One region of the Cupriavidus sp. DF5525 genome, then DNA from elsewhere that is predicted to be linked to it. Evidence: predicted binding sites of a transcription regulator. Region 1 holds the regulator's gene; each other region holds the start of a gene.
The links. The regulator FliA, encoded in region 1, starts transcription of late flagellar genes. The targets are predictions, from matches to a motif close to CTAAAGTTTNNNNNNNNNNNGCCGNTA.

Region 1 (7,307 bases):
CAGTGGCATGCTGCCGGGCGCGGCCACGCGCGACCCGGCCTTCGGCCTGCCGGCGGTATGGATCGACGCGGGCATCAAGGAACAGGCGCAGTCGTACGGCTACACCGTGGTCGATGCCAGCACGGTGGTGGCCACGCACCTGAACCACCTGATCCACATGCATGCGGCCGAACTACTGGGCCGCCAGGAAGTGCAGGCGCTGCTGGACCGCATCGCCAAGGACTCGCCCAAGCTCACCGAAGACCTGGTGCCCAAGACCATCACGCTGACGGCTCTGCAGAAGATCCTGCAGAACCTGCTGGACGAAGGCGTGCCCATCCGAGACATGCGCACCATCCTCGACGTGGTGGCCGAGCACGCCCCCAAGGTCAGCGATCCCAACGAGCTGACCGCGATGGTGCGCGTGGCGCTGGGCCGCGCGATCACGCAGCAGCTGTTCCCGAACAACGCCGACCTGCAGGTGATCGGCCTGGATGCCGGCCTGGAGCGCGTGCTGTCGCAGGCGCTGACCAACGGCGGCGGCATCGAGCCGGGCCTGGCCGACGCACTGCTGCAGCAGACCCAGGGCGCGGTCACGCGGCAGGAACAGATGGGGCTGGACCCGGTGCTGCTGGTGCCGTCGCAACTGCGTCCGCTGATGGCGCGCTTCCTGCGCCGCACGATGCCGCAGCTGAGGGTGTTGTCGCATTCCGAAGTGCCTGACAACCGCAATATCCGCATCACCGCAATGATCGGCGCGTGAGGAGCAAGAGATGAGCGTAGCCAAATTCGTCGCGGCCAACGGCCGTGAAGCCATGCGCAAGGTGCGCGAAGCCATGGGCCCGGATGCCGTGGTGCTGTCCAACCGCACCGTGGAAGGCGGCGTCGAGATCGTCGCCATGCGCGATACCGATCTTGGCAGTGTGTCCGCCACGGCGCAGGTCTATGTGCCGCCCGCACCGGTGGTCGAGCCCGTCGCCATCGGCGACCTGCGCGGCGAACTGCAGTCGATGCGCGCGATGCTCGAGCGACAGCTGGCCGGCATCAGCCCTGCCGCGGGCGCGGCCGCCCACGGCGTTGCCGCCAGCGACCCGCTGCGCGAGTCGCTGTTCGAGTGGATGGTCGGCGCCGGCTTCTCCGGGCAACTGGCGCGCATGCTGCTGGCACGGCTGCCGCTCGGCTACGACCGGCCGGCAGCGATGACGTGGATCCGCACTGAACTGGCCAGCAAGGTGCCGGTGGTGGGCGATGAAGACAGCCTGTTTGCGCAAGGCGGCGTGCTGGCGCTGATCGGACCCACCGGCGTGGGCAAGACCACCACCACCGCCAAGCTGGCAGCGCGCTTCGTGCTGCGCCACGGCGCCGACAAGCTGGCGCTGCTGACGACCGACAGCTTCCGCATCGGCGCGCACGAACAGCTGCGCATCTACGGCGACATCCTGGGCGTGCCGGTGCATGCGGTGAAGGACGCCGCCGACCTGCGCTTTGCGCTGGCGGCGATGAAGGACAAGCACCTGGTCATCATCGACACCGTCGGCATGAGCCAGCGCGACCGCAGCCTGTCCGAGCAGATCGCCATGCTGGCCGGCGTGCCCGCGCCGGTGCAGCGCGTGCTGCTGCTCAATGGCGCCAGCCACGGCGATACCCTCAATGAAGTGGTGCACGCCTACCGTCATGACACCGCGCCGGAAAGCGGTGGCATCGACGGCTGCATCATCAGCAAGCTCGATGAAGCCACGCACCTGGGCTCGGTGCTGGACGTGGTGATCCGCCACCGCCTGCCGGTGTTCTATGCCTCTACCGGCCAGCGCGTGCCGGAGCACCTGGAACTCGCCAGCAGCACCGCACTGGTGGAGCGCGCTTTCCTCACGCCGCGCCGCGGCTCGGTGTTTGCCGATGCCGATGCGGCGCGCCGCCGCCAGGCCGCTGGCGATGATGCCGTGCAGTCGAAGGGCGGCGCCGACGATGTGCTGCGCTCGCTGACCGACAGCGCCGACGCGCTCGGCCAGTGCGTGACTGAACTCAACAGCTCGGGCCTCGGCTTCGACCTCGCCCGCTCGCTGTGGCAACAGCGCGGCGCCGATGCACCGGCCCTGCGCACGATGGCGCAGCAGGTGCGCGAAGCGGTGTGCCGCGACGTCAACCGCCTGTGCGACCAGTACGTGCTGGCGCTCGCCACCACGCTGCAAGTGAATGTTCCGGGCCGCCGCGCGCCCCAGCCGATGCAGCACACGCTGTGGCTGGCTGACCGCGACGGCACGCCGCTGGCGGCCACGGTGACGGCCACGGGCCGCGCCGGCCAGCCGCTCGGCGAAGCCGATGCGGAAGCCGCCAACCTGCGCGCCGCCATGAGTGCCGCGCGCAAGGTCGTCAACCTGCTTGAAGCGGTACCGTCCGCCGCCACGCTGGCGCGCTGGCAGCAAGCCGGCGAGCGTTGGGTCGCCAATGCGCGCAAGACCGCGCGCGTAATCAGCGCCGGCGCCGCGTGGAAGCTCGATGCACTGGCCGACACGCTCACCTTCCACGCCGTGGGCGATGCCACCGTGCGCGAGCGCGATGCCGTGCGCTGGCTGGCCAGCGCCGACGTGCGCCTGCCGGAAAGCCCGGTACGCGGCAAGGGCGCGCCCGAAGGCGGCATCGACGCCTGCCTGGTGGTAGCGCGCCTGGTCGACCGCGCGGCCGGCGAACTGCTCGAGACCCGCTACCTGCTGTGCGATCCGGCGCTGGCGCAAGACGCCGCACAGGTCGCGCGCTGGGCGCCGTGGACCGATACCGCCGATGCGCGCCTGCGCACGCTGCGCCATGCCGCCGACCACTTCGCGCAGGATGCGGAAGCCGGCCACGCCGCCGGCGCCGCGCTGGCGGCGCTGCAACTGGGCCTGTCGGTGCTGCGCCTGGAACACGCGCCGACCGCCACCGCACCCGCCTTCCTCGCACGCCTGGCGGGCCGCACCGCGCGCCAGGGTGCGCCGGTGGCCGGCACGGTGCTCAACGAAGGCATGGGCCGCATGCTGGCGCTGCTCGACGTGCTGGAGAACTACCCGGGCCGCGGCGCTGCCACGTCGGCCGCTGGTATCAACACGAACGCCGACGCGATGGGGGTCCTGCAGTGAGCGCACTCGCCATGGACCAGGCTGAAAGCCTGCGCCGGATGCTGGCCCCGCGCACGACCCGCCGCATCGCCGTGGTCGCCAGCGAGCGCGGCGCCGGTGCCACCACGGTGGCACTGGGGCTGTCGCATGCGCTGGCGATGCAGGGCGAACGCGTGCTGCTGCTCGACGAAGACCCGGCTACGGCGCGCGCGACGCGCTTGGCCGGCGCCGCCCCGGCAGGGACCCTCGCCGACGTGCAGGACGGGCGCATGCCGCTGGAAGCCGCCGCGGGCGCGGGTACCAGCGCTGCAGTATCGCTGCTGCCGGCGGGCCGGCAGCGCGCCAGCCTGGACTTGCCGGCGTCGGCGCTGGCCGCCTTTCGCAGCGTGCTGGTCGATGCGGCAGCCGATGCCGACGGTGGGCTGTCGCCATTCGCGGGCGGTGCGCACAACGTGCTGATCGTGATGCGCCCGGAGCTGGCGTCGATCACCGCCGCGTACGCCTGCATCAAGCGCCTGCATCACCTGTACGCATGGCGGCGCTTCCACCTGATCGTCAACATGGCGGCGACCGAAGCCGCCGTGCAGGCGATCATGCGCAACCTGGCGCGCACCGCCGGCCAGTACCTGGGCGTAGAGGCGATCTGCGCGGGCTGGCTGCCGGCCGATCCGCTGGTGGCCCGTGGCTTGCAACTGGGGCGCTGCGTGGTCGAAGCCTTTCCGGCCGCGCCCGCCACCACCGCGCTGCGCCGCACCGCCGGCAGTATCGGCGGCTGGCCGCTGCGCGCCGATACGCCCGCACCTGCCGCGGCGCCCGCGATGGCCTGAGCCCGCCCCATGCCAACCAACCGAACCGGACCCTGAGCCAGCCGGCCGCCATATGGCGTGCCGGTCCAGCAATCCAGCATCCACGAGAATTGCACCATGTACACGATCCAGGGAAAGCTCGAACAGGCCGATGTGGTCAAGGCGCACGCACAGCTGGTGCGGCGCATCGCCCTGCAACTCGCCGCCAAGCTGCCCGCCAGCGTGCAGATCGACGACCTGATCCAGGCCGGCATGATCGGCCTGCTCGACGCTGCCAAGCGCTATGAAGACACGCACGGCGCGCGCTTCGAGACCTATGCCAGCCAGCGCATCCGCGGTGCCATGCTCGACGAGGTGCGCGCCAACGACTGGCAGTCGCGCAGCCTGCGCCAGTTCACGCGCCGCATCGAACGCAACCAGCGCGGGCTGGAGCAGAAGCTCGGGCGCACGCCGCTGGACTCCGAAGTGGCCGAGGCCATGGAGATGGGGCTAAACGAATACCAGCAACTGCTCAACGAAGTCTATGGTTGCCAGTTGTTGCATTACGAGGATTTCGAACGCTCTGGCGAAGAAGACTTCCTCGATCGCCATCTCGGCGGCAGCGATGACGGCAACCCGCTGACCGTGCTGATGGAAAGCGGCATGCGCGAAGCGCTGATCCGCGCCATCGATCGCCTGCCTGAGCGCGAGAAGCTGGTGCTGTCGCTGTGTTACGACCAGGAGCTGAACCTGCGCGAGATCGGCGCGGTGCTCGATGTGACCGAGTCGCGCGTGTGCCAGATCCGCGGGCAGGCGATTACGCGGTTGCGGAACCAGTTGCGCGGGATGTTGTGATGCGGGTGTTGGTCGGCGCCGTGCGCGGCGCTTGCTTGATGCTTGCCGCAGTGTCGTGTTGCGCATGGGCTGCGCAGGATGGCGGAACCCGTCATGCGTGGATCGGTTCGGTCAATGGCCCCGCGCTATACGGCCGCGGGCAGCGTGTAGTGTCGCCGCCGATCCAACCCACCGGGGTGTTACCCCAGTCCGAAGGCGTCATTACTTCCGTGCGCTGGCGCTACAGCTTTGCCAAGACGCCACCTGTGGAACTGCAGGCGTATCTCTGCAATGCGCAGCGCTGCGTGTTGCTGCCGCAGGCCGAAGGGAAGACGGATGCGTTCTCCGGGGATGACGCGACCAAGGGTTTTGTGTTTGCGTTCCGGGTGCCGGGGCAGGGGGGCCTGGTGCCGGTGTTGCAGGGCAAGAGTAATGAGGTCGTGGTGGGGTTTCGGTAGACCTTGATACCGAAGTGCGGCGTCAATTTTGCCGTTGTGGGACTCCCCTCTCCCCCTGAGGGGCTTGCCTTTACCCACATCTCGATAGGAAAGGTTGTAAACCGGATTGGACGGTGTTAACTTCGGGTGAAGTTGACAATCAGTGGTGGCAATTTTGCCTGATACGGAAGATCTGGAAGACTGGGCCAGCGACGAATTCGGTGGCGCTCAGTTGGGCGATGCACGTCGCACGCAGCGCCTTGTGGCATTGGCGCGCGGACTGGCGCAAAAAGCCCATGTTTCGTTCCCGCAGGCCTTGAGTGGTGCCCAACTCAAGGCGGCATATCGCTTCTTTGATAATGAGGCGGTCGACCCGGACGGAATACTGGCGAGCCACGTCGTTCAAACCGTGGGTCGCATGCAGCAGGTGCCTGTCGTCCTGACGGTGCAGGACACCACGGAATTCAATCTGGCAAATTTGCCCGCGACTGAGGGACTTGGTCACGGCACGGGCGGCAATTTGCACGGATTCATGTTGCACAGCGTGCTGGCGGTGACGCCTGAGGGCCTGCCACTGGGCGTGTTGAGCATGAAGACGTGGGTGCGTGCGCCGCAAGCATCGGGCAAGGCCAGGCAGCGCCGGGCGCTGTCCATTCGCGAGAAGGAAAGCGTGAAGTGGCTGGAGGGGCTGGAATGCCTTGAGCCGCTCAAGATGCAGTGTCCGGACACGCACCTTGTTGCCGTCAGCGATCGCGAGGGCGATGTGTATGACGTGTTTCTGGCGCCGCGCCCAGCGGGGGTGGACTGGTTGGTGCGGGCCGCCTGGAATCGGGGCGTGGACCACCCAGAGAAGTATCTGTGGGAGACGGTTGCCGCGGCTCCTGTACTTGGGGAGACCGTACTGCACGTGCCCAGGTCCGGCGCCAGGCAGGCACGTAGTGCCCGACTGGCTTTGCGCTGTGTGCCGGTCCAACTGCGAGCGCCGCGCAGCCGCGGTGCAGAGGGGCTACCGAGTCTCGAAGTGTTTGCCATTCACGCGCTGGAAATCGAGCCGCCCGAAGGCGTTGAGCCGCTCGAATGGATGTTGCTCAGTTCGATGCCCACCCAAACGCTGGAAGATGTGCTCGAACGGCTGAGCTGGTACGCCCGGCGCTGGACCATTGAATCCTGGCATCGTGTCCTGAAAAGTGGCTGCCAGATCGAGGCCCGGCAGTTCGGGACGCTGGAGCGGTTCCTGCGGGCCACGGCGCTGTTCGCCGTGATCGGCTGGCGCATTATGTACGCGACCATGCTGGGCCGGCTCGAAGCCGATATCCCTTGCTCGGTGCTACTGCAATCGCTCGAATGGCGGGCTTTGTACTGCCGCACGCACGGCACCACCAAGCCACCGGAGCAGGCGCCCAAACTCAGCGAAGCTGTCCTTTGGATCGCCAAGCTCGGTGGCTACCTGGGTCGCAAAAACGACGATCCCCCGGGAGCCACCGTCCTGTGGCGCGGCTTCCTCGCCCTGCACGAAATCACCGAAATGTATCGGATCTTCCAGAAAAACGAGTAAGCCGCCGGAAGTTGTGGGTAAAGGCAAGCCCTGAGGGGAGAGGGAGAACACCTTGCTTAGGCTAGCTCGGGTGCTGCTGGAGCACCCAAAGCCACAACCTGCTTTTGACGCTAGCCTGCCGCCAGACTGACCCCACCAACCCCCGCCGCCGCCTTCCCATCCTTCCCATACAACCCCGCATCACCACCGCCATGCTGGCGCAGTGCCTGGATCGCTTCGCGGGTGAAGTCGAGATGCGCGCTGATGACGGCGCCGTTCAGGGCATTGCCGTCGCGCGTGGCGCGTGCGGCGAAGATGAGCTTGCGCCAGGCGGCGGCGACTGCCGGGTCGATCTGGCGGCCGAGCAACTGGCCTTCGGGGCCGGCGCGCAGGCCGTGCGCGCCCATCTGGGCTTCGCGGGCCCTGACTTGGCGGGAGAGGGCCTGGCCCAGTTCTACCTTGCGCGTCAGCAGTTCGCTGAGGGACTGGAAGTCGCCGCGCTTGAGAGCGTCGCGTTCTTCGGTGAGGAGTTGGCCGAAGGCCTGGATGGCTTCGGTTTCGCGCTGCAGGGACTGGATCAGGCTCTGGCTCATGATGGGTAGGTCCACTAAATCACTGAAATTGGTCGGTGCCTGCCATGTCAGGC
Region 2 (7,307 bases), on a different replicon from region 1:
CGGCCTGTGGCGCAAGAGCGTGCTCAACCCGGAGTCGAACGTGCAGTTCGGCGAAGGCGGCGCGGGCACGTTCTCGGACGGCAAGCTGTACAGCCAGATCAAGGACCCCAGGCACTATGGCCGCAAGGTGCTGAACGAGTTTGTGCGTGCCGGCGCGCCGGAGGACATCCTGTACAAGGCGCGCCCGCACATCGGTACCTTCCGCCTGGTGAGCATGGTCGAGAAGATGCGCGCCGAAATCATCGAACTGGGCGGCGAGATCCGCTTCGAGACGCGCGTCGACGATTTCGAGATCGACGACGGCCAGGTACGCGGCCTGAAGCTGTCCAACGGCGAATACCTGGAAGCCGACCACGTCATCCTGGCGGTCGGCCACAGCGCGCGCGATACCTTCGAGATGCTGCACGAGCGCGGCGTGTTCATGGAGGCCAAGCCGTTCTCGCTGGGTTTCCGCATCGAGCATCCGCAGGGGCTGATCAACCGCAGCCGCTTCGGCAAGTTCGCCGGCAACAAGCTGCTGGGCGCGGCCGACTACAAGGTGGTGCATCACTGCAGCAACGGGCGTTCGGTCTACAGCTTCTGCATGTGTCCGGGCGGCACGGTGGTGGCGGCAGCATCCGAGCCGGGCCGCGTGGTCACCAACGGTATGAGCCAGTACAAGCGCGCCGAGCGCAATGCCAACGCGGGCATCGTGGTGGGCATCACGCCGGAGGACTATCCCGGCGGCCCGCTGGCTGGCATCGAGTTCCAGCGCAAGTGGGAAGAACGCGCGTTCGAACTGGGTGGCAGCAACTACTGCGCGCCTGGCCAACTGGTGGGCGATTTCATTGCCGGCCGGCCGTCGACCTCGCTGGGCTCGGTCGAGCCCTCGTACAAGCCTGGCGTGACGCCGACCGACCTGAGCACTTCGTTGCCGGATTACGTGATCGAAGCGATTCGCGAAGGCATTCCCGAGATCGACAAGAAGCTGCCCGGCTTTGCGCTGCACGATGCGGTGCTGACCGGCGTGGAGACGCGCACTTCGTCGCCGCTGCGCATCCGCCGCAACAACGACGACTACCAGAGCATCAATGTGAAGGGCCTGTACCCGGCGGGCGAAGGTGCGGGCTATGCCGGCGGCATCTACTCGGCCGCGATCGACGGCATCGAAGTGGCCGAGGCGGTGGCGCTGAGCCTCGTCGGCGGCAAGGCCGCCGCCTAAGCCTGCTGCAGGTACGCCGCGGCGCCCAGCGCCGCGGTGCGCCCGCTGGCGAAGCATGCCGTCAGCAGGTAGCCGCCGGTGGGCGCTTCCCAGTCGAGCATCTCGCCCGCGCAGAACACGCCGGGCATTGCGCGCAGCATCAGCCGTTCATCCATCGCTTCGAAACGCACGCCGCCGGCGCTGCTGATCACTTCATCGATTGGCCGCGCGCGCAGCAGCCGCAGCGGCAGCGCCTTGAGCGAGATGGCCAGCGTGCCGGGGTCGTACATCGCGTCCTTCAGCAGGCATTCGCGCAGCAGCGCTGCCTTCACGCCCGTGATACCGAGCCGGCTTTGCAGGTGGCTCGACAGCGAACGCGAGCCGCGTGGGTGGTTGGCCTCGGTGCTGACCTGTTCGGCGTTGTGCGAAGGCAGCAGGTCCAGGTGGATGACCACGTTGCCTTCGGCTTCGAGGCGGTCACGGATCGGTGCCGACAGCGCATAGACCAGGCTGCCTTCGATGCCGTTCGCGCTGATCACGAACTCGCCCTGCCGGTAGTGCGGATGGCCGTCGGGATCCGTGAGGGCGATGGCCACCGGCTTGACCGGCGTGCCCGCGAAGCGCGAGGCAAAGCCTTCGCTCCACGCCACATCGAAACCGCAGTTGGCCGGCCGCAATGGCGCAATCTCGACACCGCGCTCCGCCAGTCGCGGCACCCACGCGCCATCCGATCCCAGCCGCGCCCAGCTTGCGCCGCCCAGCGCCAGCACCACGGCGCGAGCCTGCACGGACACTTCGCCGTGCGGCGTAGCGAAGCGCAGGGTGTGCTGCGCGCCGTCCTCCCAACCCAGCCAGCGATGGCGCATATGGAACTGCACGCCGGATTCACGCAGCCGGTGCAGCCAGGCGCGCAGCATCGGCGCGGCCTTCATGTCGGTCGGGAAGACGCGGCCCGAACTGCCGACAAAGGTGTCGATGCCAAGCCCATGCACCCACTCGCGCAGGGCCTGCGGGCCGAAGCCCGCTAGCATCGGCGCGATCTGTGCCGCGCGGGTGCCATAGCGGCCCAGGAAGGCCGGCTCCGGCTCCGCATGCGTCAGGTTCATACCGCCCTTGCCGGCCATCAGGAACTTGCGCCCGACCGACGGCATCGCGTCATACAAGGCCACGCTGACACCCTGTGCCGCCAGCACTTCGGCGGCCATCAGCCCGGCCGGGCCGCCGCCGATGATGGCAACGTCGGTACTGGTGCTGTGCAGGGAAGGGTTGAGGGAAGAGGGCATGGGGAAGCTCAAGGGACGGCGAGGGTGTTTCCGCCGCGGATTATAGAGCCTGCGGCAGCGCTAGAATGACGGTTTCCCCGAGTATTGCCATCATGTCTTCCGCCGCCACCTCCGCAGACACCGTCATTGCCGCCACCCGCCACTGGCTGGAGCGCGCCGTGATCGGGCTCAATCTGTGCCCGTTCGCCAAAAGCGTGTATGTGAAGGAACAGGTCCGCTACGTGGTCAGCACGGCCACGGAAGCGCCGGATGTGATGGACGACCTGGAACGCGAACTGCGCCTGCTGGAGGCAGCCGACCCTGCGCAGATCGACACGACGCTGCTGATCCTGCCGGATGCGGTGGCGGACTTCCTCGACTTCAACGACCTGCTGTATTTCGCCGAGCGCCTGCTCGGCAGCCTCGGCCTGGAAGGCACGCTGCAGATCGCCAGCTTCCATCCGCACTACCAGTTCGCGGGCACCGAGCCGGACGATATCGAGAACTACACCAACCGCGCCCCGTATCCGATTCTGCACCTGCTGCGCGAAGACAGCATCGCGCGCGCGGTGGCGGCGTTCCCGGATGCGGCGGATATCTACGCGCGCAACCAGGCCACCATGCGCCGCCTCGGCCATGCCGGCTGGCAGCGCTGGATGGCGGGCGAGGACGAGCCGCGGAAAGGCTGATTACGCCGGTGTGGTGAAGAAGCGCTCGCGCATCTCCTCCAGCCCGAGTTGTTCCAGCACGTCCTCGAGCCGCTCGGCCGGGCGCCGGCGCGGCAGGTCCTTGTATTGCGCGATGATCAGCTCGTTCTTCATCGAGTGTTCCCAGCCCACCAGCTCGGTCACGCTGACCTGGTAGCCGTGCGCCTCGAGCTGCAGGCAGCGCAGCACGTTGGTCACCTGGCTGCCGAACTCGCGCGTATGCAGCGGATGGCGCCAGATCTCGGTCAGCGGGTTGCCGGCCAGCAGCTTGCCCTTGTGCTTGCGCAGCACGCTTGCGACTTCCGCCTGGCAGCACGGCACCAGCACGATATGCCGCGCCTGCTTGGCCAGCGCGAAGCGGATCGCGTCGTCGGTCGCGGTATTGCACGCGTGCAGCGCGGTAACCACGTCCACCTTCGGCGGCAGCTCCGGCGAGGTGATCGAATCCGCCACCGACAGGTTCAGGAACGACATCCCCGGAAAACCCAGCCGCGCGGCCAGCGCCTGCGAGGTCTTCACCAGCTCTTCGCGGGTCTCGATGCCGTAGATGTGGGAGTCGTCCTGCAGCGTCTTGAAAAACAGGTCATACAGGATAAAGCCGAGGTAGGACTTGCCGGCGCCATGGTCGGCCAGCGTGACGCGGCCGCGGTCCTGCTTGACCTCCTGCAGCAGCGGTTCGATGAACTGGAACAGGTGGTAGACCTGCTTGAGCTTGCGCCGGCTGTCCTGGTTCATCTTGCCGTCGCGCGTCAGGATATGGAGTTCCTTGAGCAGCTCGATGGACTGGCCGGGGCGGATTTCGTGGGTATTGGACATGGGGGACTGCACAGGCTGGCAGGGCGCGGCGCGCCCTGGAATGCCGACAGTTTACCCAAAAGTCCCGCCGGGCCCCGCCGGCGCAGGTGGCCCAGGTGGCGCAGGTGGCGCAGGTGGCGCAGACCCCACCTCGGCAGGGTATGTTGTGCGCTCAAGTTTGGCGACCCTTCTGCCGTTGGTCATAGATCGATAACAAGCGGAGCGCCGGCGCCATGGCCGGCCGTCCCGCAGTGCGGTACTGCCATGTGGAACAGCCCGTGGCGGGCTGCCTCTCCACAAGAACAGTCGGGGGACTCATGATTCACGAGTCAGGTTTGCGCCTGGAGCTCACGGAGCCAGGCGAGCAGGTGCATGCGCGCTACACGCCGGAGCCCGGCAGGTTACCGCCGGATCACGACAGCCTCAAGCAATGCCTGGCCAGCCTGGGCTGGGCCGGCGCGCGGCTGGAAGCGCGCGCGGTGGCGCAGTTCCTGGCGCAATGCCAGCGCGCCGAGCATGAGATCGACGCCACCATCGGCGCGCTGATCGACGGCGCTTTTGAACTCGATATCACCGGCGACGGCCTGGCCGTGCGGCTGACGCTGATGCCGCCCGAAGGCGGAAGGCCGGTCACCGCGGAGGACATCCGCCGTGCCGTGGCGGACCTTGGCGTGGTGGCGCCGATCCAGAGCCTTGCATTGGATGCCGCACTGGCCGAAGGCACCTGCGAGCTGCGCACCATCGCCGCCGGCGTGGCACCCCGCCAGGGCGAGCCGGCGCGCTTCGTCAACCTGCTTGAGCCGCGCAAGCCGGCGCAGGCCGACGACGAAGCCACCAAGGTCGACCTGCGCGACCTGGGCAACCTGCTGCTGCTCAGCCCCGGCACGCCGCTGATGCGCCGCATCCCGGCCGTGCCCGGCAACGACGGCGTGGACGTGTTCGGCAAGCCCATCGCGGCAGATCCTGTGGAGGATCCACCCTTCGCAGAAGGCCTCACCGGCGCGGCCGCCGATCCCGACGATGCCAACCTGCTGGTCGCGGTGATCGCAGGATCCCCTGTGGTCGGCGTCTATGGCATCTCGGTCAGCCCGGTGGTGCAGGTGGAGTCGGTCGACCTGCATTCCGGCAATGTCGCGTTCGACGGCACGCTGCGCGTGTCGGGCGATATCCGTACCGGCATGTCGGTAAGCGTGAGCGGCGACGTGGTGGTCGAAGGCACCATCGAGGCCGCCAACGTCGAGGCGGGCGGCAACGTCGTGGTCAAGGGCGGCATTATCGGCAAGGCCAAGTCCAGACACACCGAAGGCGGTATCAGCCGCGCCAGCGTGCGCTGCAAGGGCGCGGTGAAGGCGCGCTTTATCGAGAACGCCGTGGTCGAGGCCGGTACCGAGGTCACTGTCGACAGCGGCATCCGCCAGAGCGATGTTGCCGCGGGCGAGCGCATCGTGGTGGGCGGCCCCGGCGTGCAGGGCAGCATCAGCGGCGGCCGCAGCCGCGCCATGCTGGCCGTGCGCGCCGCGGTGCTGGGCGCCCCGGCCGGCACCGCCACCAGCGTGCAGGTCGGCCTGAACCCCTACGCCGACGCGCAGCGCGCCGCGCTGGAAGGCGATCGCCGCCGGCTGCTGGAAGAGCAGAACAAGGTCAGGCAACTGGTGGCGTTCTTCGCCCAGCACCCGGACAAAGCCGTCGGCGACCTGCGCGAGAAGGCGCGCGCGACGCTGTTCAAGCTCTCGCGCGACCTGTTCGAGCTGGAGGGGCGGCTGACCGAACTCGGCCAGCAGATGCAGCCCGCCGCCGACGCCGTGATCGACGCCGCGCACCGCATCCACGGCGGCGTTACGCTGCAGGTAGGCAGCCGTGTGCTCAAAGTGATGGAAGACAAGCCTGGCGGGCAGATCCGGCTCGTCGACGACCGCATCGCGGTGACCTGAGCCGGCGCCGCATAGCAAGCCTTCTGGACGCTTCCCTCCCCGGAGATTTGTACTATGCTGCAGTTATGTCCTGGGGTGCCGCAGGATGGGCGAGAAGAGCTAGCGTCGGGCAGTGAATGCAGAAGCGGAATCAGCAAACTGTGGAAGCGTTACACAGAACCGACACACGTGGCACTTGAATAACCGGAAGGCCAGCCAGCACGGCTGGCCTTCCTGCTTTCTGCGTCCCTGCAACCGCCTGCCAGCCGACCTACACTGAAGGTGCAACCACACTACCGACAGGAGGTTGCTATGGCTGCCACAATGATCACTGCGCTGGTGTTGATCGCCCTGGTTGCCTGTGCGGCGATCGTCATCTGGGTCCTGCGCGAAAAGAACCCGACGCTGCTGCAGCAACAAGAGCAGTCGGTGAAGACCTGGTTCGATCACATGATTCACCGGCATTAGAAAACGGCCTCGCGCGCGGGGCCACACGTTGTCAGCCCGCCTCGCCGGCGGGCTTTTCATTGGCGCAGGCCTCACGCCGCGAACACGCGCAACTCGTGCACGCCACTGCGCTCGCAACTTGTGCCAAGCGCGCGCCCTTCGTCCGCGAGCATCGCCAGCAGCCACGCGATATCCACTTCGCGCGCATATTGCAGCCGGAAATGGCTGCGGCGCAGCGGCACCAGCCGCAGGTCGGCGCGGCCGCCGCGATCGAAGCTGACGAAGGCCATCAGCGCCAGGTCGGGCCGGTACTCGTCGTAGCCGCCGATGCCTTCGTAGTCGTTGATGAAGTCGCCGCAGCCGTAGAGGATCGGCTTGCCCGCATGCAGCTCGATGCCGAGCGGATGGTGCGAGGAATGGCCGTGGACGATATCCGCGCCGGCGCGCCCCACCAGGCCGCGTGCGAAGGCGCGTTGCGCCGGGTCGATGCGGTAGCCCCAGTTCGGTCCCCAGTGGATTGAAATCACTACCACGTCGCCCGCCCGCCTGATGCCGCGCACTTGTGCCGCGATGCGTTCAAGCGAAGCATCGGACCAGTCATCGAGCAGGTTCACGCCCGAATGCCCGGCACTGGCGCGCCACGCCGCCGGCGTGCCGGCGTTCTCCATCGCAAAGCCAAGCACCACCACGCGGCCGCCGCCCGGCAGCGGCAACAGCGCGGCACGTGCGGCGGAGGCCTCGTCGGGGCCGGCGCCGGCATGCGCGATGTGCGCCCCGTCCAGTGCTGCCAGCGTATCGTCCAGCCCTGCGCGTCCCCAGTCGAGCACATGGTTGTTGGCCAGTACCGCGCAGTCGATGCCCGCCGCCTGCAGGCAAGCGATATTGCCCGGATGCATCCGGTAGTGCACCGACTTGCCCGGCCAGGCGTCGTCGCTGGTGGTGATGGCGGTTTCGAGATTGACGATGCGCGGCCGCGCCGCGCGGCTTTCTAGTTCCGCCAGCGCCA
Region 3 (7,307 bases), on a different replicon from region 1:
GGGCGGCCTCGCGCATGGCATCCCAATCGGAAGCCAGCTCGGGGTTCTCGGCGCGCATCTTGCGCGTCGCCAGCTCTTCGATCTTCGGCGAGTGCAGGCCCATGCCTTCCTTGATCTCGCGGACGGCCTCCAGGCGCGCGTGAAGCGTCTGCAAGCGGGCCTGCTGCTGCGCCTGCTGGTTCTGCCAGGCTCGCTTAGAGCCGGGCAAGGAAAGCCGGCCAGGCGCGGACGCCTGGGTCTGCTGCAAACGGGCCTGCTGCCGGTCGATCAGGTTTTCTAGCCTGTCCTCGATGTGCTCCACCTGGTCGTGCTTGGCCTGCACGTAGAGCGCCAGGGTTTCGGGGTAGGACTGCTCGACCGGGGCCGCCTCTAGGGTGGCCTGCTGCTCGATCTCGGCCGCCTGGGCGGCCTCCAGCAAGTCGGCTCCGGTGTCCTCGCGCGAAGCGCCGAAGGCGGCACCGCCGAGGGTGGCCGGCGCGCTGACGCGGGCCGGCTTGGTGGCGCGGCTCTCGGTGCCGCTGCCGGGGATGGTGAGTCGTTTCAAGGGCGTGCCTCCTTTTTAGCCGCTAAAGCTACATGGAGCGCCCCCGCGTCAGTTTCGGGGCCTCTGCGGCGACTGCCGCCTTGCCCTGGGCGTTGTAGCTGATGCTCTTTGCGCTCCCAATTTCAGGTACTTTATCGAAATCTGACCGAGCGTGCATGACAAAGTTCTTGCCGATCTGCTGGTACACGTTGGTGGCGTCGGCATGAACGATCACGCCGGCGTGGGTCTGCTTCTTGTCGGCCGCTTGGGCCGTGTACAGGTTGTAGATGCCGGGCTTCAACGCGCCCGCCTTGTCTACTTTCTGATTCGTCCAAGCGCCGTCCTTTTCGGCCTGAACGATGCGTTGACCGTTCATGACCAAGAGGCGTTCTTTCATCGGGCACTCCTATGGTTGCCGTAGTTCTCAAAAGGGTGATGGTGGCCCCATGCAAGCCGCGCTCCAACAAAAAAGCCTACCTCGGCAAAGCGAGGCCGGCTCTTCCCAGCGGCCGGGTTGTGCGTTTTGTCAGGGTTCCAGGGTAATTTTAAGGAAAACCAACCGATTTATCAGGTCTTTTTGCGTCCGCCGCTGGTCGGATCGGCCGCCCGGCCTTGCGCCATGACGGTTTCCAGGGCCTCCAGCCGGCCGCGAAGCCCGGCCGCTTCCTCGCGGGCCTGGGCAGCGTCGCGCTTCGCCTGGTCGCGCTCGCCCTGGGCGGCGGTCAGCCGCTCGGCCTGGCGGTGTGCCTCGGCCGCCATCGCCTTGCGCTGCTCCTGGTGGGCCTGCTCGGCCGCCTCGGCCTTGGCCTGCACCTTCACCAGCTCCGCGCGCACCTGGTCGCGCTCGGCGGCGGCCGCCTCGGTGGCCTTCCGCTGCTCGGCCTGAGCGGCGCGCGCCTGGTCGGTCGCCTGGTTCGCCCGCTCCAGGTCGGCACGCAGCTCGCCGGCGCGGCGCTCGATCTCGGCGGTACGGCTGTTCGCGGCCGCGAGGTCGGCCCGCAGGGCCTCCACCTGGTCGGCGCTGGCCGTGGCCCTCTCCTGGGCCTTGTCGCGCTCTGCGCGCGCCTGGCGGGCTTCCTGATGGGCGTGATCCAGCTCCGTGCGCAGCTCGCCGGCCCTGGCCTCGGCCGTGGCCGCGCGCTCGCTGGTCGCCGCGAGCTTGCCGCGCAGCTCGTCGGCCTCGCCCTTGGCGGCCGCCTCGACGGCCTCCAGGGCCGCGATGCGGGCCTTGGCCTCGTCCAGCTCGCCGGTGAGCTGGTCGGCCAGCTCTGCGGCTTCCTGGCGCGCTGCTTCCGTCTCCTGGCGCACGGCCTCCAGCGCCTCGCGCTCGGCGGCCAGGCGGTTGTTCGCCATTTCCAGCGCCACGGCCCACAAGTCGCCGCCCAGCTCGGCCAGCTTGTCAGTGATCGCCTGCGGTGCCGGCTCGCGGATCGGGGCGGCCTGGCTGGCCTTGCGTGCGCGCCACTCGTTCATCGCCTCGCTGATGGTGGTGAAGCTGCCGCTGCCGAGCTGCTTGCGCACGTTCGCCAGCGTGGGGTTCTGGCCGGCCGCGTCCAGTTCGTCGGCCACCGCAAATATCTGCTCCTTCGAGATCGCCATGTCGGGCCTCCTTTGGCCGGTTGTATGTTGTAGCGTGAAGCATACTACAACATACAACACTACGCAAGCGGTTTAGCTGAACTTTTTTTAGCGGCTAAAACGCGGGCAAAAAAAGCCCCGCTCGATGGCGGGGCGATGGGTGGGGGTCGGTGGTCGGCGATGCCCGGCGCTGGGCGTGTCAGCCCTCCAGCAGCGCGACAAGCTGCACGGTGCCAAGGTCGGCCTCGAACTCCTGGCCGTCATCCTCGTATTTGAGCCAGGCCCAGCCCTCGGCCGGGGGCCGGCGGTTGAGGATCAGCCGTGCCGGCCGGTCGTCGTGCTTGACCTGGATGATGGCCTTCTTGAGCTTGTCGGGGTCGGCCTCCTTCGGCTCCTTCTTCCCCTTGGCGTCATCATCCTGCGGCCCCTGCTCGCCGTCGCCGGCCTCGGCGTCGGTCTTGCCGGTCAGCGCATCGACGGTGTTGGGATCACGGTCGCCGTCCTCGTGACTGCGCTTGTCCTCCAGGAACTCGCGCAGCAGCTTCACCGAGCCGCGCGTCAGCTCCTGGCTGTCGTCGGCCAGCCAGGCGGCCACCTCGTCGGGGTTCTTCTTGTAGGCCGTCACCAGCTCGTTGATGACAGTCACGTCCTTGCCCCGGCCGCTATTGAACGCCTCGGCAATGGGTTCGGGCAAGTCCAGCAGCGTGACGTGCTGCGTGACGAAGGCCGGCGACTTGCCGATCTCCTTGGCGATCTCGCCCTTCTTCTTGCCCTTCGCCAGCTCGCGGCCGATGAAGTCGGCGATCTCACGCGCCGTCAGCTCGTTGCGTTGCAGGTTCTCGATAACCTGGTCGGCCTCGTTGTAGTCGTTGTCGATGAAGGCCGGGATCGTGGTCTTGTGCGCCCACTTCGAGCCGCGATAGCGCCGCGCGCCGTGGTTGATGAGGTAGCGCCCCGGTGCGTCCGGGTTCTCGCGCACGCTGATGGGCGACTTCACGCCGCGCGCTTTGATCGTCTCGCCGATCTCCGCGATGCTCTCCGGCGAGAAGCCGGGGTTGTCGGCCGTGCGCGGCTGGTGCGGGTCTTCGTCGATCAGGTCAAGCGGCAGCTCCTGCGGGCCTGCGCCGCCGGCGTTGGCCGCCGGCTGCTCGTTCAGCAGGCCGGCCAGGTCGCCCAGCCCGTCCAGGCCCAGCCCGGACGATTGCGGCTTGTCCTGCTCCTTCTTCTTGGCGTTGGTCTTGGCGCTCATTGCGCGATCTCCATCTTCGTGAACACGTAATCCGCCAGCGCACGCACCTCCTGGGTGGCCTTCCGCGCGGCGGTCTTCTTGATCTTCCACACCGGCATCTGCTCGCCCAGCGCCTCGGCGATGCTGTCACGCGCGCCGATGCTGAACGGCAAGATGAGCTGCGGGTATGCCTGCTGCAACGTCGCCAGGTTGTTGACGTGGCGCGGCTTCCGCGCGTCCACCTTGTTCGGCACCATGCCGAGGAAGCGCAGCTTGGGGTTCTGCTTGCGCAGGTTGCTGATGACCGCGACCATCTTCTTCATGCCCTGCAAGCTGTACGCCTCCATTTCGATGGGCGACAGCATGTAGTCGGCCGTCAGCACGGCCGCCGTCATGGCGACGCCAAGGGAGGGGGCCGTGTCGATCAGGCACACGTCGAAGAACTCGCCCAGCGCGGCCACACTGGCCCGCAGCGCGGCGGCCGCCTGGGAAAGCTCCATCTTGTCCAGGTTCGCCAGGTTGGCGTCTGCCGCGATCAGCGCCAGGCCGTCATCCTCCCGGTCAGCGAACCAGGCGCGCAGCTCGTCGCCGCCGGCGGTGAACATGCGACTGGCGGGATAGCCCGAGTCGTGGCCGGCCAGCGTCCAGCTCGCATTGCCCTGGGTGTCCAGGTCGATCACTGCAACCCGAAGGCCGCGCTCCTGGAAGTCGAACGCCAGGTGGCAGGTTGCGAACGTCTTGCCTTGACCGCCTTTCTGAATTGCCGTGACCAGTGTTTTCATGAGTTGGGTTCCTGTTTCCTCTTTCCCTTGGCGTCGGCTTCCCAACGCTTGACGATGAACGCTTGATGCTCCGGCAGTACCGCCGTCACCCGCTCGAAGCCCTGCGGGAGCACTTCCCCCGCCACTGCCCACACGCGGCTGACCGCTTGCGATACCGCCCCCTTGGTCAGCCCCAGCGAGGCCACAAACTCGGCCTGGGGCCTTCCATCGACCAGCACGCCGCGCGCTATGTCGATGGTCTGTTGCCCGATCTCCAGGCCCTTGATCGCCGCCTGGAATTGGGCTTCGGTTAGCCGTTTCTTCATGGAGAACACCCATATAAACTCCACACCCGGTTGTTGAACAAAAGGCGGTGCCAGCCGCCGACCATGTGCAGAAGTTTAGCTAAACTCGCCGCCCGCGTCAAGCGTTTTAGCGGCTAAAAATGGGCGCGTGATCTTCTTTCTTGGCGTTCAACCTGGCCGCGTCAGCGGCACTCATGAAGAACGTCATCAGCGGGCCGACCGTGCGGCTCGAACCGTTGGCAAAGCACACGTCGAACTGACCGCCGGCGGTGTGCGGATCGACGCCTTCCACCAGTCGCCAGGGGTCAAGGCCCCATTCCTCGGATTGCGCGCTGTACCAATAGGCCGGCGCATCGCCGTTCAAGTCGCTGGCCGCGTACTCGCGCACCAGGACGGCCACCCGGCCGGTGTTCGGCTCCACGAATCCCGGCGGGTAGGGTAGGGTCTGTTTTTTCATGTCAAAGCCCCTTCGGCTTGTAGATCGAAACGAAGTAGGTGATCGCGGTCAGCACCGCGAAGTACGCCAGGAACGACCAACCGGCATACACGCCAGGCGTGTTCCAGTGGTAGAGCATCCGCACGAACTGGAAGAAGGTGGCAATCGACAGCACCCACTTGAGGATCGGCCAGACCAGCACGGTCGCCACCCATACGAACTTGACCAGGCCGGCCAGCAGGCCAGCACCGGGGGCCTTGTTGGGGGCAGCAGACGCGGCGGCAGGCTCCACCGGCGCGGGCGCGGCGGGCTGCTCGATCTCCTTGGGGAACTTGATGATGTTGGACATAGCTTGACCCTCCACGCGCTTACGTGTTGAATGCTGGGTGCTCCCACTCGGAAGCATGGTTACGGTGTGCCAGCACCAGGCCAAGCGCCCCGGATCACTCCGGGGCGTTCCTCCACCTGGGGCCGCCCTTGATCTTGCCTCGGCTCACGCAATACTCCTTCTTGGCGTCCTCGATAGGCCCGGCCGTTGCCGACCGGGCCATGTGCTCTTACCAGCCGGCCCGGCGCTTGGCCTGCTCGACGGCTTCCATCGACCAATGGCCCTTGGCCTGCCCCTCCAGGGAGCATCCGGCGAAGTACGCCTTGCCGCGCAGTTCCTCGGCTTTGCACACCAGCTCGGCCGCCTCGGCCATCATGGCCGCGATCTCGTCACGGCGGGCCGGGAAGTCGGTCGCTGCCGCGCCCTCCAGCTCGTCAATCCAGGGCATAATCTTGTTGTCGCTCATCGGACTTTCTCCGGTAGTTGACCTGGGCAATGTGCCCGGCCTTCAAGTGCTATATTAGGGCAAAATGCCCTAACCTGTCAAGCACTTTAGCTAAACTTTTTTCGCTTTACCGGAATCCGAAGGCTAAACTTTAGCCGCTAAAACCTTTCCCTTGGCGTCAATCCTCTTTCCAGATCACGCCCAGCCCGGCCTGGTCGCACAGGATCGCCCATGCCGCATAGGGAATCGGGGTGTCCTCGCCGATCCAGCGGCGGATCGTGCGGTCGCCCTTCGCGCCCAGCCCCAGCGCCTTCGCGGCCTTGCTGCCGCTGAACCCGGCCAGGCGCAGCACCTCTCGGACTTCCTCGCCGGTCGGTTGCGCCCAGCGTTCGGCCGGCTTCAAGCACTCCAGCCGGATATTGGCGTCGTTCGTCATTCGTTCGTTCTCCTGGTCAAGTGATAAGCCGCAACTGGTCGAAGCCGTAGATCGACTGGATGCAGCTCGGGTCTGAATCGACCACGCGCCGGCCTGCGCGATTGGTCTTGTACGTTACCGGCCTGTCGTCGTGCGCCCACACCTGGCGGGTGTCGGGATGCACCTTCACGATGATGATGCGCTTGCCGATGTAGCGGTCGAAAACCGGGTGATGGACGCTCACGATCTCGCACCGCTGGCCGGGCTTGAACTCCACCAGGTCGGCCGGGCCTCCATCGCCATTCCTGGCGATGCTGCAGGTTGCCGCGCTCGCTCGCGGCATCGTTGTTTCCGGCGATACAGGCCCGCCCTCGCCCGGCTCGGCATCGTCGGCTTTGACGATGCTGCAGGTCATCGTCGTTTCTGGCGATGCGGGATCTCGCTCCGGGCCTGCGCCGGTGATTTTTCCCTTGGCGTCCAACCCGGCGGCCCTGGCCGCCTTGATCCTGGTCGCGGCCTCGGCCGCCCAGCGCCTGGCGATGAAGGCCCGATGCGAGGGCAGCACCACATCGACCAGGACGAACCCCGGCGGCACCAGGACGGTCGCCGGTGCGCGCCGCGCCGGCGGCTCCAAGCCGGCCAGCCAAGCGGGCAGGGGAGCATCGGCCAGGCGGTCGCGGTAGCTGGCCTCGACCATCACCGGGCGCTTCTTCTCGGCTCGCTGCGCAGCCAGGATGCCGCGCGCAACCTCGTCCACCGTCATGCAGCCCTGCGCCGTGTCGAAGTGCGAGCGGTAGCCCGTTTCGGAGATAAACGGCCTGTCCAGGTCGATGACGTGGAACTGGAAGTGGGCACCCAGCGGCCCGCCGTAGCCGGCCTCGTACTCCACCAGGGCGCGCATGTCGCCATCCGCGACCAGGAACTGGCCGCGCTGGCCCCACAAGGGCACGTCGCCAGGCACCGCCGCGCAATGGCGCTCGATGACCTGGCCGGGCGCGTCGTGGTCGGCCATGCTGCCCACGTGCGTTCCGCCGTTCATCTTCCAGATGACGGCCTCGTATCGGTCGCTGGCCGCCTCGGCGGCCGCACCGTCACCGCGCATGATCGCCGCGTCGATCTCCACCACGGCCGCCACGGCGGCGGCCAGCAGCTCGTCGCGGTCGGTGGGCAGCTCGGCCAGCAGCTCGGCCGCCGGCGCGTTCCAGTCCTGGCCCGGCTGGGCCGGCGTCTTGCGTTTCTTCGCCATCGGCCGGCCCCTCAAGTGTCAGCACGCCGCCACGCGATCACG

Region 2: a site for FliA is predicted at 4,117-4,143, ahead of ABNX08_RS04645 (DUF342 domain-containing protein). Genes of this name have one in related genera too.
Region 3: a site for FliA is predicted at 5,733-5,759, ahead of kleA (stable inheritance protein KleA). Genes of this name have one in related genera too.

Annotation. Positions count from the first base shown of each region.
Region 1 is NZ_CP168266.1:2,674,478-2,681,784, forward strand. Features, by position in the region: gene flhA (flagellar biosynthesis protein FlhA) at 1-742, shown strand, start outside; gene flhF (flagellar biosynthesis protein FlhF) at 753-3,092, shown strand; gene ABNX08_RS33415 (flagellar synthesis regulator MotR) at 3,104-3,898, shown strand; gene ABNX08_RS33420 (RNA polymerase sigma factor FliA) at 3,995-4,711, shown strand; gene ABNX08_RS33425 (flagellar protein FlhE) at 4,750-5,148, shown strand; gene ABNX08_RS33430 (IS4 family transposase) at 5,294-6,682, shown strand; gene ABNX08_RS33435 (flagella synthesis protein FlgN) at 6,793-7,254, opposite strand.
Region 2 is NZ_CP168265.1:961,850-969,156, forward strand. Features, by position in the region: gene ABNX08_RS04625 (NAD(P)/FAD-dependent oxidoreductase) at 1-1,201, shown strand, start outside; gene ABNX08_RS04630 (TIGR03862 family flavoprotein) at 1,198-2,463, opposite strand; gene ABNX08_RS04635 (DUF1415 domain-containing protein) at 2,556-3,131, shown strand; gene ABNX08_RS04640 (SAM-dependent methyltransferase) at 3,132-3,965, opposite strand; gene ABNX08_RS04645 (DUF342 domain-containing protein) at 4,262-5,875, shown strand; gene ABNX08_RS04650 (hypothetical protein) at 6,167-6,322, shown strand; gene ABNX08_RS04655 (CapA family protein) at 6,394-7,307, opposite strand, start outside.
Region 3 is NZ_CP168268.1:35,314-42,620, forward strand. Features, by position in the region: gene kfrC (IncP plasmid survival protein KfrC) at 1-544, opposite strand, end outside; gene kfrB (IncP plasmid survival protein KfrB) at 573-920, opposite strand; gene ABNX08_RS42750 (DNA-binding protein) at 1,091-2,122, opposite strand; gene ABNX08_RS42755 (ParB/RepB/Spo0J family partition protein) at 2,301-3,350, opposite strand; gene ABNX08_RS42760 (ParA family protein) at 3,347-4,111, opposite strand; gene ABNX08_RS42765 (transcriptional regulator KorA) at 4,108-4,416, opposite strand; gene ABNX08_RS42770 (DUF2761 domain-containing protein) at 4,523-4,852, opposite strand; gene kleE (KleE stable inheritance protein) at 4,854-5,180, opposite strand; gene kleA (stable inheritance protein KleA) at 5,389-5,625, opposite strand; gene korC (transcriptional repressor KorC) at 5,783-6,040, opposite strand; gene ABNX08_RS42790 (hypothetical protein) at 6,057-7,265, opposite strand; gene ABNX08_RS42795 (hypothetical protein) at 7,277-7,307, opposite strand, start outside.